Exiguobacterium sibiricum 7-3: one gene and its partners. The protein of the gene in region 2 binds, or shares a complex with, the protein of the main gene of each other region. Links are inferred from orthologs where the notes say so. Each region holds a gene or a part of one and is shown on either strand. Other genes may lie near its edges.

Region 1 (3,105 bases), on a different replicon or contig from region 2:
TTCATTATACCAAAAATCACACGGGGTGCACCATCTCGTTTTGTTTTCCCAAAAAACAAAAATCGAAAGAAACCCTAGAGCTGTTATTGCTTTTAAGAAAAACGTTTGCTACAATTGTGTTTGTTCTGTTGAACGATAAATGCAGATATGCGAATATAAATCTCGAATGAGTTTTCTTGGAGGTGAATCATCCATGGCTAACATTAAATCAGCAATCAAGCGTGTTAAAACAGCTGAAAAACGCCGCGTCGCTAACGTACAACGTAAATCGTCTATGCGTTCAGCTATCAAAGCAGTCGAAACTTTCGCTACTGAAGGCAACAAAGAGCAAGCGCTCGTAGCTTTCAACACAGCATCTAAGAAAATCGACAAAGCTGCTGCTAAAGGTCTTATCCACAGCAACAAAGCTGGTCGTGACAAATCACGTCTCGCTCGTCTCGTAAACGCACTTTAATTCTTCTTTGAAGGATACAGTGATCGATCACCGCTCGGAGTCCGCTCCAGTGGTGATTTTTTTGTGTTTAAAAAACCATCCGGCTGTTTGTCGGATGGTTTTTTATTTCCGTCAGAAGCAATCCACCATGACATGATGTGGACCGATTCCTTCGATTTCGAATGACTCGCTCGCAACCGTCAAACCCAATCGTTCATAAAAAGGAACAGCATTGAGTCGAGCGTTACACCACCAACCGTCTGCACCTTTTGCTTTCAGTCGATTTCGTGCCTCTTCTAACAATGCTTTTCCATATCCTTCTCCACGGACAGCAGGACTCGATGCCATTCCGCGTAATTGATAGGTCAATTCCGGATACGCCTCATGAGGACGATTGGAGAAAGTACCGATAGCTACAATCCGTCCGTCTTTGACGGCTCCTAAATGAAAAGTGGATTCGAGATCATCGTCCGGATAGACACACATTTCAATCGGCTGGTTGGGACGTAAAACTTCTTTTCGAAGTGGAATGACCTCTGTTGCTGAAATGATTCGAATCTCCATCTGCTCTGCCTCCTATAATGTAGCAAGCCGGACAATCAGGGCGTCAAACAATATCCGCTTGTCCCCTCGGCCCGTCTTCATACCCTCGTCTGTCGTCGTGATTGCGATCAATGCCTGTTCGAGCTGCGCGAACGTAAATCGTTTACCAGCCTGTAGGGCGAGTTTGATCGCATATGGATGCGCCCCGACTTTGGACGCGATTTGCCGTTCCCCGTACCCTTGTTCCGCTAGACGTTTGGACAACAGCATCATCCGGTACTGTCGTGCCATCAGACCAAGTAACGCCAACACTTCCTGTCCCTGCTTTTCGAGATCGCGAATCAATCGAATCGCCGGTTCAAGTTGTCGTTTCATCAGATAATCCGTCAGTTGGAACACATTATCCTCTAACGTCCGTGGCACCAGTAAATTAACATCTTCCAGTTCAATCGTCGGATGATCTCCGGCATAGAGCATGAGTTTATCCAGTTCATGTGTCAGCGTCGCCCACATCTCGCCCGTCAGGAAAATCAATCGTTCGATGGCAGGCCGTTCCATCCGGTACCCTTTGTCATTGACAGCATCCATCACGAAACGAAACAGTTCTTCCGTCGTCGGTTTTTTTGCTTCGAGTACGACAGCCCGGTCTTTTAACCGTTTGACAATCGTTTTTCGCTCATCCAGTTTTTCCGCCTCGACAATCAAGACGACAACTGCATAATCCGCAGGTTGGACGATGTATTCAGTCAATCGCTCTACGTTATGTGTTTTCTTGTCTTTTGCACCAGTCAAAAAAGTCGCCGGTTTAGCGATGACGACACGGTAATCACTCAAAAAAGGGACCGTTTCCGCTTCATCGAGTACTGCATCGAGTGGTTGATCGTTTAAATCAATCTTCATGTAATCAAAGCGTTCACCATCCGGCAAAGCGGCTTTGACGATTTCACGTTCCCACTCTTCCAAAAGGTGTCGTTCCGTTCCATATAATAAATAAAGGTTCGCCAGTTTTCCGTTGACAAGCCAAGGTGTTTTCATCTTCCCCACCACATTTCACAGTTTGTTCTTAACTTCATCATAGATAATCCTCTTTTATTCCGCTATACTAGAAGCGGAATCTATTTTTAGGGGGAATGCAGCATGGCACATTCAGTACGTCCACCAAGTGAGAATGCGTTTGAAAACGACATTCAGTCAAAACGTAATGACGCGCTTGACTCAGCGGTCGGTTTTGGCGCATCGTTCGGTTTTTTCGCAGTCTTGTTCATCATTGGCGTTGTAATTAAATTCTTAAGCCTATAACCAGTAAAACAGCAACCTTGGGGGGTTGCTGTTTTTTATTTTAGCATAGGTTCACAGCCCGTTGCAGAACAAGTTATCATTCCCGATTGATCGGTCCGCATGACAGTCCGGTTCCTCGTTCGCTCCAGTACTTCTGCATGAGGATGACCATATCGGTTATTTCGTCCTGCCGATATGATGATCAGGTTCGGATCCGTTTTCTGCAAAAGCTGTTCTCCGGTTGACGTTTTCGAACCATGGTGTCCCGCTTTTAAAATATCGACTTTTTGGACAGACCATGTCTCCTCTTGATCAATACTCGCATCTCCTGTCAATAAGACGCGCTTCCCGGCAATGTCGGCAAGTAACACGACCGACCGGTCATTTTCTTCTTCTTCGCTTGCTGCAGGAGCCAACACCTTGAGCCAGGGACGAATCTGCTGTCCTGAACGAATGTATTCAATTTTTGTTCCTGTCGCTTCAATCTGTTCAATCAACGCGTGCCGTTTTGGATCTTGATTGTCGAACTTTCCCATGTAAATGGTGTCCACTTGAATTTTTCGCAATACCCCCAACAATCCACCGATATGATCATGGTCTGCATGTGTGACCACCAATCCTTCAATGTGCGTTTCTCCCCGTGTGTGCAAAAACGGAGCTACGATTTGTCCACCCGGATCGAATGGTCGTAAAGGAGGACGGATCGATAAGGAGAATGCCCCTCCGGTATCGATGACAAACGTTTCTCCCGCTTTTTCGATGATTGTACTGTCGCCCTGTCCGACGTCAAGAAAGGTGATTTGCTCCGGCGTTTGTTGATCCATATAAAGGCTCGCTGCGAGCAGCCCGAC
Region 2 (3,012 bases):
CATTGGACTGATTGCCCCGTGCAAGACATGGTACAACCCTTGATAGTCTCGCATCTTTTCCATCGCGATGACATCACGTGAATCTTGAACGACACAAACGATTGTCCGGTTACGGTGTTTATCGGAACAGACGTAACATGGATCTTTATCCGTGATATTCCCACAGATGCTACAGTATGAAATATCACGCTTTGCGCTTACCAGTGCCTTTCCGAACATCAGCACATCATCTTCTTCCATATCAAGGACATGAAACGCAAGACGAACAGCCGTTTTCGGACCGATCCCTGGTAACTTCGTAAAACTTTCGATTAAGCGGCTGATTGCTTCAGGATATTGCAATTCGTTTCCCCCTACAGTTTAAAACATTCCCGGCATGTTCATTCCTTGTGTAAATTTACCCATCTTACTCGAAACGAGTTCATCTACTTTTTTCAAAGCATCATTCGTCGCAGCAAGTACGAGGTCTTGAATCATTTCCACATCATCCGGATCAACTACTTCTTCTTTGATGATGACATCGATGATATTTTTATGACCATCTGCTACGACAGAGACCATTTCGCCGCCAGCCGTTCCCGTCACCGTCAAGTCCTTTAACTCTTCCTGCGCTTTCGCCATATCTTTTTGCATCTTTTGCATTTGTTTCATCATGTTGTTCATGTTTCCCATACCACGCATAATTCTTCCTCCTCTAACTGAATTAGTCTTCGAATTCTACGATATCACCAAATCGTCCGAGCGTCTCGGACAACAATCGATCTTCTTCCGATTCGACTGCCACTTCTTTCTCTTCTATATTACTACTATTTCGTTTCGCAACAAACTCTGCTTTTAGTTCTTTCCAGTCATTATCGAGAATCGCAAGAATTTGGCGTTTGACACCACAGACCTCAAACAGTGCTTCTTCAATAACGAAACGCGTTCGTTCATTGGTCATGACCTGTTCAAAGTGCCATCCTTTTCCGTTATCGAATTCAATCAGCAATGTATCCTCTGAACATAAGACCGGTTTACTTTCGTGTACCAATGAATAAATCGGACCGTCTTGCTTTAGAATCAATTTCAAAATGGCATCCCAACGTTCTTGAATCTCAAGAAGCTGCGCCTTCTCTGCACGACTCAACATTTGCCGGATTCGTTCCTTGGCAATCCGCACTGTCGGTCGGGCTTGTTTTCGCTTAGCGGGCTGTTGGACAGCAGCTCCTTCAGCAGCTGGGATTCCGGTTACTTTCAACTGATGCATCTGTTCTTTCAGTTCCCGTACTTCTTGTTGCAAACTTTGCATGATTTGTCCTGTCGTTCGTCCTTGTTCCGCAATCTGAATGAACGCAATCTCGACTAGAACACGCGGATGATTCGTCAAACGCATTTGCTGTTGGCAATCATGTAACTGTTCAATGACGTGGAAACACGTTTCCATCTCGATTGTTTCGACAAATGTCTTGAACGCTTCCGTCGGCCGAGCCCGTTCCAGTAAATCAACCGCCGTCGGAGACGTTTTAAGTAGCAATGTATCACGATAGAAAAACACCAAGTCTTCAACGAACCGCTTTAAATCTTTTCCTGCACGTTGCATTTTTTCAAGTGTCTGCAACAACTGGTCGACTTGATGGGCTTGCAATGCGCTCGCGACTGCGAGCAATGCTTCATCCTCAACTGCCCCCGTCACTTCCAGTACAGCCTCATCCGTTAAGTCTCCATTTGAAAAGGCGACTGCCTGATCGAGCAGGCTCAACGCGTCCCGCATTCCGCCATCCGCAGCTCGGGCAATCAATCGTAACGCGGTTTCCGTATAACCGATCGTTTGATCCGATAAGATGTACTGCATCCGTTCCATTAGTTGATCCACTTCATGCCGCTTGACGTCAAAACGTTGGCAACGTGAAATGATCGTTGCCGGAATTTTATGCGGCTCCGTCGTCGCCAGGATGAAAATCGCATGTGCCGGCGGTTCTTCCAATGTTTTTAATAACGCATTGAAGGCACCGGTTGATAACATATGGACTTCATCGATGATATACACTTTGTATGCTGCTTCCGATGGTGGATATTTGACCTTATCCCGGATTTCCCGGATTTCATCAACACCGTTGTTGGACGCAGCATCGATTTCAAACACATCAGGACTTGATCCTTCTGTAATCGCCCGACACGTCGGACATTCGTTACATGGTTCATTTACAGGCGCTTTTTCACAGTTGATTGCCTTCGCAATGATTTTTGCCAGACTGGTTTTCCCCGTTCCTCGTGGTCCAGAGAACAGATAGGCATGTGACATGCGTTCTTCCATCAAGGCGTTTTGAATCGTCCGGGTAATATGGGCCTGTCCGACGACTTCATCAAAACGTTGCGGCCGGTATACCCGATATAATGCTTGATAGGCCAAGTTTGCGCCTCCTCTATTTATCAAAATCAGACGAGAATACTCCCACTTCTAAACGTTCAGGGCGAGGCCCTAGTGCAAGTGGGGGATGAATCGTCTTCGGGCAAGGCGTGTCTTGCGACACGTCAATTGTCCGACACTCTTGGTTTGAAAACAATTAAAATCAGGAATAAAAAAATAGTCATGTTCTTTGAAAACTGAAGATATAGGGTTGTGACAGGAAGTTCGTCTGTCACGTAAAATCTTCAACGTTCACCTTGCGGATGACCGAAGTAGCGAAAACCAAGCAGAGTAGGCATCCGTATAAAAGAAACGGACAAGATCAATGTTCAACCGTCGGGACGACGGGGTTAGCCTGATAAATTTTTGACCGCTAGGTTGGATAACTCAGGAATCCTCCACCTCTTAGCGAAGCGTAGGTGGAGGTAGTTCAAAATCCTCTTTCTATTCTACCTAAAAAAGTCTACAACCGGAACCGGCTGTAGACTTGTTATCTAAAATTAAACTGCCGCGCACCATATTCTGAAATAGGTTCAACATGCGTTACTCACGCAGCCTGCTCAGTCCAAGCACTCCTGCGGCACACAGAGAGCACCACTTAAGGCTGCTTCCTTCCGGACCTGACC
Region 3 (3,161 bases), on a different replicon or contig from region 2:
TCAGGGGAAATTGCGTGTGATACAGGAAGGAATTATAGAATGACAGGAACATTTATTACGGTCGAAGGACCAGATGGTGCTGGGAAAACGACCCAGTTGCAATTGCTTGCAGATCGTTTAACGGCTGAAGGATATGATATCGTGATGACACGTGAGCCCGGTGGCACACGAATCGGAAATAAGATTCGATCACTGATCTTAAATCCCGACTTTCAAGAGATGGATGAGATGACGGAAATTCTTCTGTATGCGGCGTCTCGGGCACAACATGTCAATGAATTGATTCGTCCGGCCCTTGCTGCCGGAAAAGTTGTTTTATGCGATCGATTCATCGATGCATCGATTGCTTATCAAGGATATGGACTTGGATATTCAATTGAACAGGTCCGTTCCATCAATCAGCAGGCCACCAACCATTTAACACCGGATCGAACGTATCTGTTTAACCTGTCAGTCTCGGATTCGAAGCAACGAATGATGGACCGAGGGGCACTGGATCGAATCGAGCAACGCGATGACGTATTCCGTCAACGGGTGTATGAAGGGTTCCTGAAGTTAGCAGAACAGGAATCGGAACGAATTCAGCTGGTCGATGCAAATCAATCGATTGAAGCATTACAAACGACATTATGTCAGGATGTTCTGACGTATTTAAAAAAAAGGGAGAGATTATCATGAAAATGGTCATTACGATTGTTCAAGATAAAGATAGCCTACGTTTAGCAGAAGCATTGGTCGAAAACGATTTTCGGGCAACAAAGCTTGCGACGACAGGCGGTTTTCTCAAAGAAGGAAATACGACGTTCATGATTGGTGTCCAAAGCGAACGATTGGATGATTTAATGCGTTTGATTAAAAAGAACTGTTCGAGCCGGGAACAAATGGTCTCACCGATCTCGCCGATGGGCGGTCATGCCGATTCATACATCCCTTACCCAGTCGAAGTACAGGTTGGGGGAGCGACAGTGTTCGTCTTACCAATCGAAGGGTTTCATCAATTCTAATGCAGACATTTCATGAACTAGAACAAACCCAATCGGTCATCGCGACGATTTTGCGTAACTCGTTACAGACGAATCGCATTAACCATGCTTATATCTTTACGGGGGACTATGAGCCGCTTCTTTTAGAGGCGGCTCAGTTGTTCGCCAAAAGTCTGTTTTGTGAACGACGAGATCAAATCGAACCATGTCAAATATGCCGGAGTTGCCGTCGCATGGACAGCGGAAACTTGGTCGACTACTACCAAATCGAACCAGATGGGGCTACCATTAAAAAAGAACAGATTCAGCAGTTGATGCATGATTTATCGTTACGGGGTCTTGAAGGCGACCGTCAAATCTATGTCGTGACACAGTCACATAAAATGACACCCCAGGCAGCAAACAGTCTGTTGAAGTTCTTTGAAGAACCAGGTGCAGGAAAAGTAGCAATTTTAATTACGAATCAGCCACAGTTATTGTTGCCGACGATTCGTTCGCGGGGACAATTACTAAGTTTTCGTCCGGCAGATCGTTTGTTGATCGGACAAGTCTTATCTGAAAAAACGGGACGGGATAACGAATTAACGCAACTTGCTGCCCGGGTCTATCCGAAAATCGAGGATGCAGAACAGGCATTAGTCGAAGACTGGTTTGTAAATGCGCGAGTGTCAGTGGTACAATTGATGGAGGAATTAGCGAATCGTCCGGCGGATTTACCGTTGTTTGTCCAGGAAAAATGGATGAGTCAATTTAAAAATCGGCAAGATGCACGAATTGGTCTGGAACTTGTGACATGTTTCTTTGAAGATGTTCTTCATCTTAAACTGAATCCGTCATGGGAAACGATCACATATGCAAACAGCCGACCATTACTGGAACAAATGGGTGGAAAAAGTCAGACGACGATCACTCGGTGGTTGCAGGCAGTACTCGCAGCCGTTAAGCGGATCGAAGCAAATGTTAATCCTCAATTAACAGTTGAGCGTCTCATGTTTGACTTACAGAAAGGGTAGAGCGATATGCTAGAAGTAGTAGGCGTTCGCTTTAAAGAAGCGGGCAAAATTTATTATTTTGCACCTGGACAAGAGTCATTATCACGAGGACAATCCGTCATCGTTGAGACAGTGCGGGGCATTGAATATGGTGAAGTGGTAATTGCCGATAAACAAATGGACGAAGATGATGTGGTCTTGCCGCTGAAATCGATTCTTCGCGTCGCGGATGATAAAGACGCGATGATCGTCCGTGAAAATAAAATGGCGGCGTTTGATGCGCACGCTGTCTGCGTCGAAAAAATTCGTGAGCACAAGCTCGATATGAAATTAGTCGACGTCGAATATACATTTGATCGAAATAAAGTCATTTTTTACTTCACGGCAGAAGGTCGTGTCGATTTCCGGGAACTCGTCAAAGATTTGGCTGCTGTTTTCCGGACACGCATTGAGTTACGACAAATCGGCGTCCGTGATGAAGCGAAGTTACTGGGAGGAATCGGTCCGTGTGGTCGTGTTCTCTGCTGCTCTTCATTTTTAGGTGAATTTGAACCGGTTTCGATCAAGATGGCGAAAGATCAAAATCTATCCTTGAACCCGACGAAGATTTCTGGTGTCTGTGGTCGTTTAATGTGTTGCTTAAAATATGAAAATGACACATACGAAGAAATGCGACGGGATTTGCCGGATTACGGAAAACGATTGACTGTTCCGGAAGGTGAAGGACGGGTTGTAGGTCTGAACATTCTCGATCAAATCGTCCAAATTGAGTTGAAAGACCGTTCGCGGGTCCTGACATACTCGATGGAGGAACTACTGTCTGTCGGTGCCGTAAAACAAAAACGACCAAAAGAATGACGGGGTGCATACGCGTGGAGAGAGTCGATAAAAAAGAAATCATTACGCGTGTTGATGCGATCGAGCAACAGATTCACTTGCTGACTGAGCATCTGAGCGTTTTGAAGGATCAGCTTGCTTACATGATGGAAGAGAACCAACATCTGTATCTTGAGAATCATCACCTCCGTGAGAAGGTAGAGCGCGATGAGCAACAACCGATTACAGAAGAAGCGCAGGCGGAAGCCGGTACAGGTGCTGGCTATGATAATCTAGGACGACTGTATCAAGAAGGATTCCATATTTGTAACCTGCATTATGGTCAAGTCCGTAAAGACGGAGATTGTCT

Evidence for each region.
Region 1: dnaX (region 2) and holA share a complex: the UniProt entries of both Bacillus subtilis proteins name them as parts of the DNA clamp loading complex. The link is inferred for Exiguobacterium sibiricum 7-3 from one-to-one orthologs.
Region 3: dnaX (region 2) and P402_RS0100875 share a complex: the UniProt entries of both Bacillus subtilis proteins name them as parts of the DNA clamp loading complex. The link is inferred for Exiguobacterium sibiricum 7-3 from one-to-one orthologs.

Annotation. Positions count from the first base shown.
Region 1 is NZ_KK211190.1:2,234,567-2,237,671, forward strand. Bases 11-2,953 are described here. They hold holA (DNA polymerase III subunit delta), read right to left. Parts: upstream 2,012-2,953; coding sequence 1,010-2,011; downstream 11-1,009. Other genes in these bases: rpsT (30S ribosomal protein S20), read left to right, coding at 194-454; P402_RS0112615 (GNAT family N-acetyltransferase), read right to left, coding at 566-997; P402_RS16885 (YqzM family protein), read left to right, coding at 2,114-2,275; P402_RS0112630 (DNA internalization-related competence protein ComEC/Rec2), read right to left, coding at 2,311-2,953. Outside these bases: more of P402_RS0112630, read right to left, coding at 2,954-3,105. UniProt on the Bacillus subtilis protein: Part of the beta sliding clamp loading complex, which hydrolyzes ATP to load the beta clamp onto primed DNA to form the DNA replication pre-initiation complex.
Region 2 is NZ_JHZS01000008.1:2,946-5,957, reverse strand. Bases 47-2,896 are described here. They hold dnaX (DNA polymerase III subunit gamma/tau), read right to left. Parts: upstream 2,390-2,896; coding sequence 704-2,389; downstream 47-703. Other genes in these bases: P402_RS0100975 (YbaB/EbfC family nucleoid-associated protein), read right to left, coding at 361-681; recR (recombination mediator RecR), read right to left, coding at 47-342. Outside these bases: more of recR, read right to left, coding at 1-46. UniProt on the Bacillus subtilis protein: Part of the beta sliding clamp loading complex, which hydrolyzes ATP to load the beta clamp onto primed DNA to form the DNA replication pre-initiation complex.
Region 3 is NZ_JHZS01000006.1:37,138-40,298, reverse strand. What follows is about bases 1-2,999. They hold P402_RS0100875 (DNA polymerase), read left to right. Parts: upstream 1-1,003; coding sequence 1,004-1,996; downstream 1,997-2,999. Other genes in these bases: yabA (DNA replication initiation control protein YabA), read left to right, coding at 2,830-2,999; P402_RS0100870 (PSP1 domain-containing protein), read left to right, coding at 2,003-2,833; P402_RS0100880 (cyclic-di-AMP receptor), read left to right, coding at 675-1,004; tmk (dTMP kinase), read left to right, coding at 40-678; P402_RS0100890 (aminotransferase class I/II-fold pyridoxal phosphate-dependent enzyme), read left to right, coding at 1-43. Also shown: more of yabA, read left to right, coding at 3,000-3,161. UniProt on the Bacillus subtilis protein: DNA polymerase III is a complex, multichain enzyme responsible for most of the replicative synthesis in bacteria.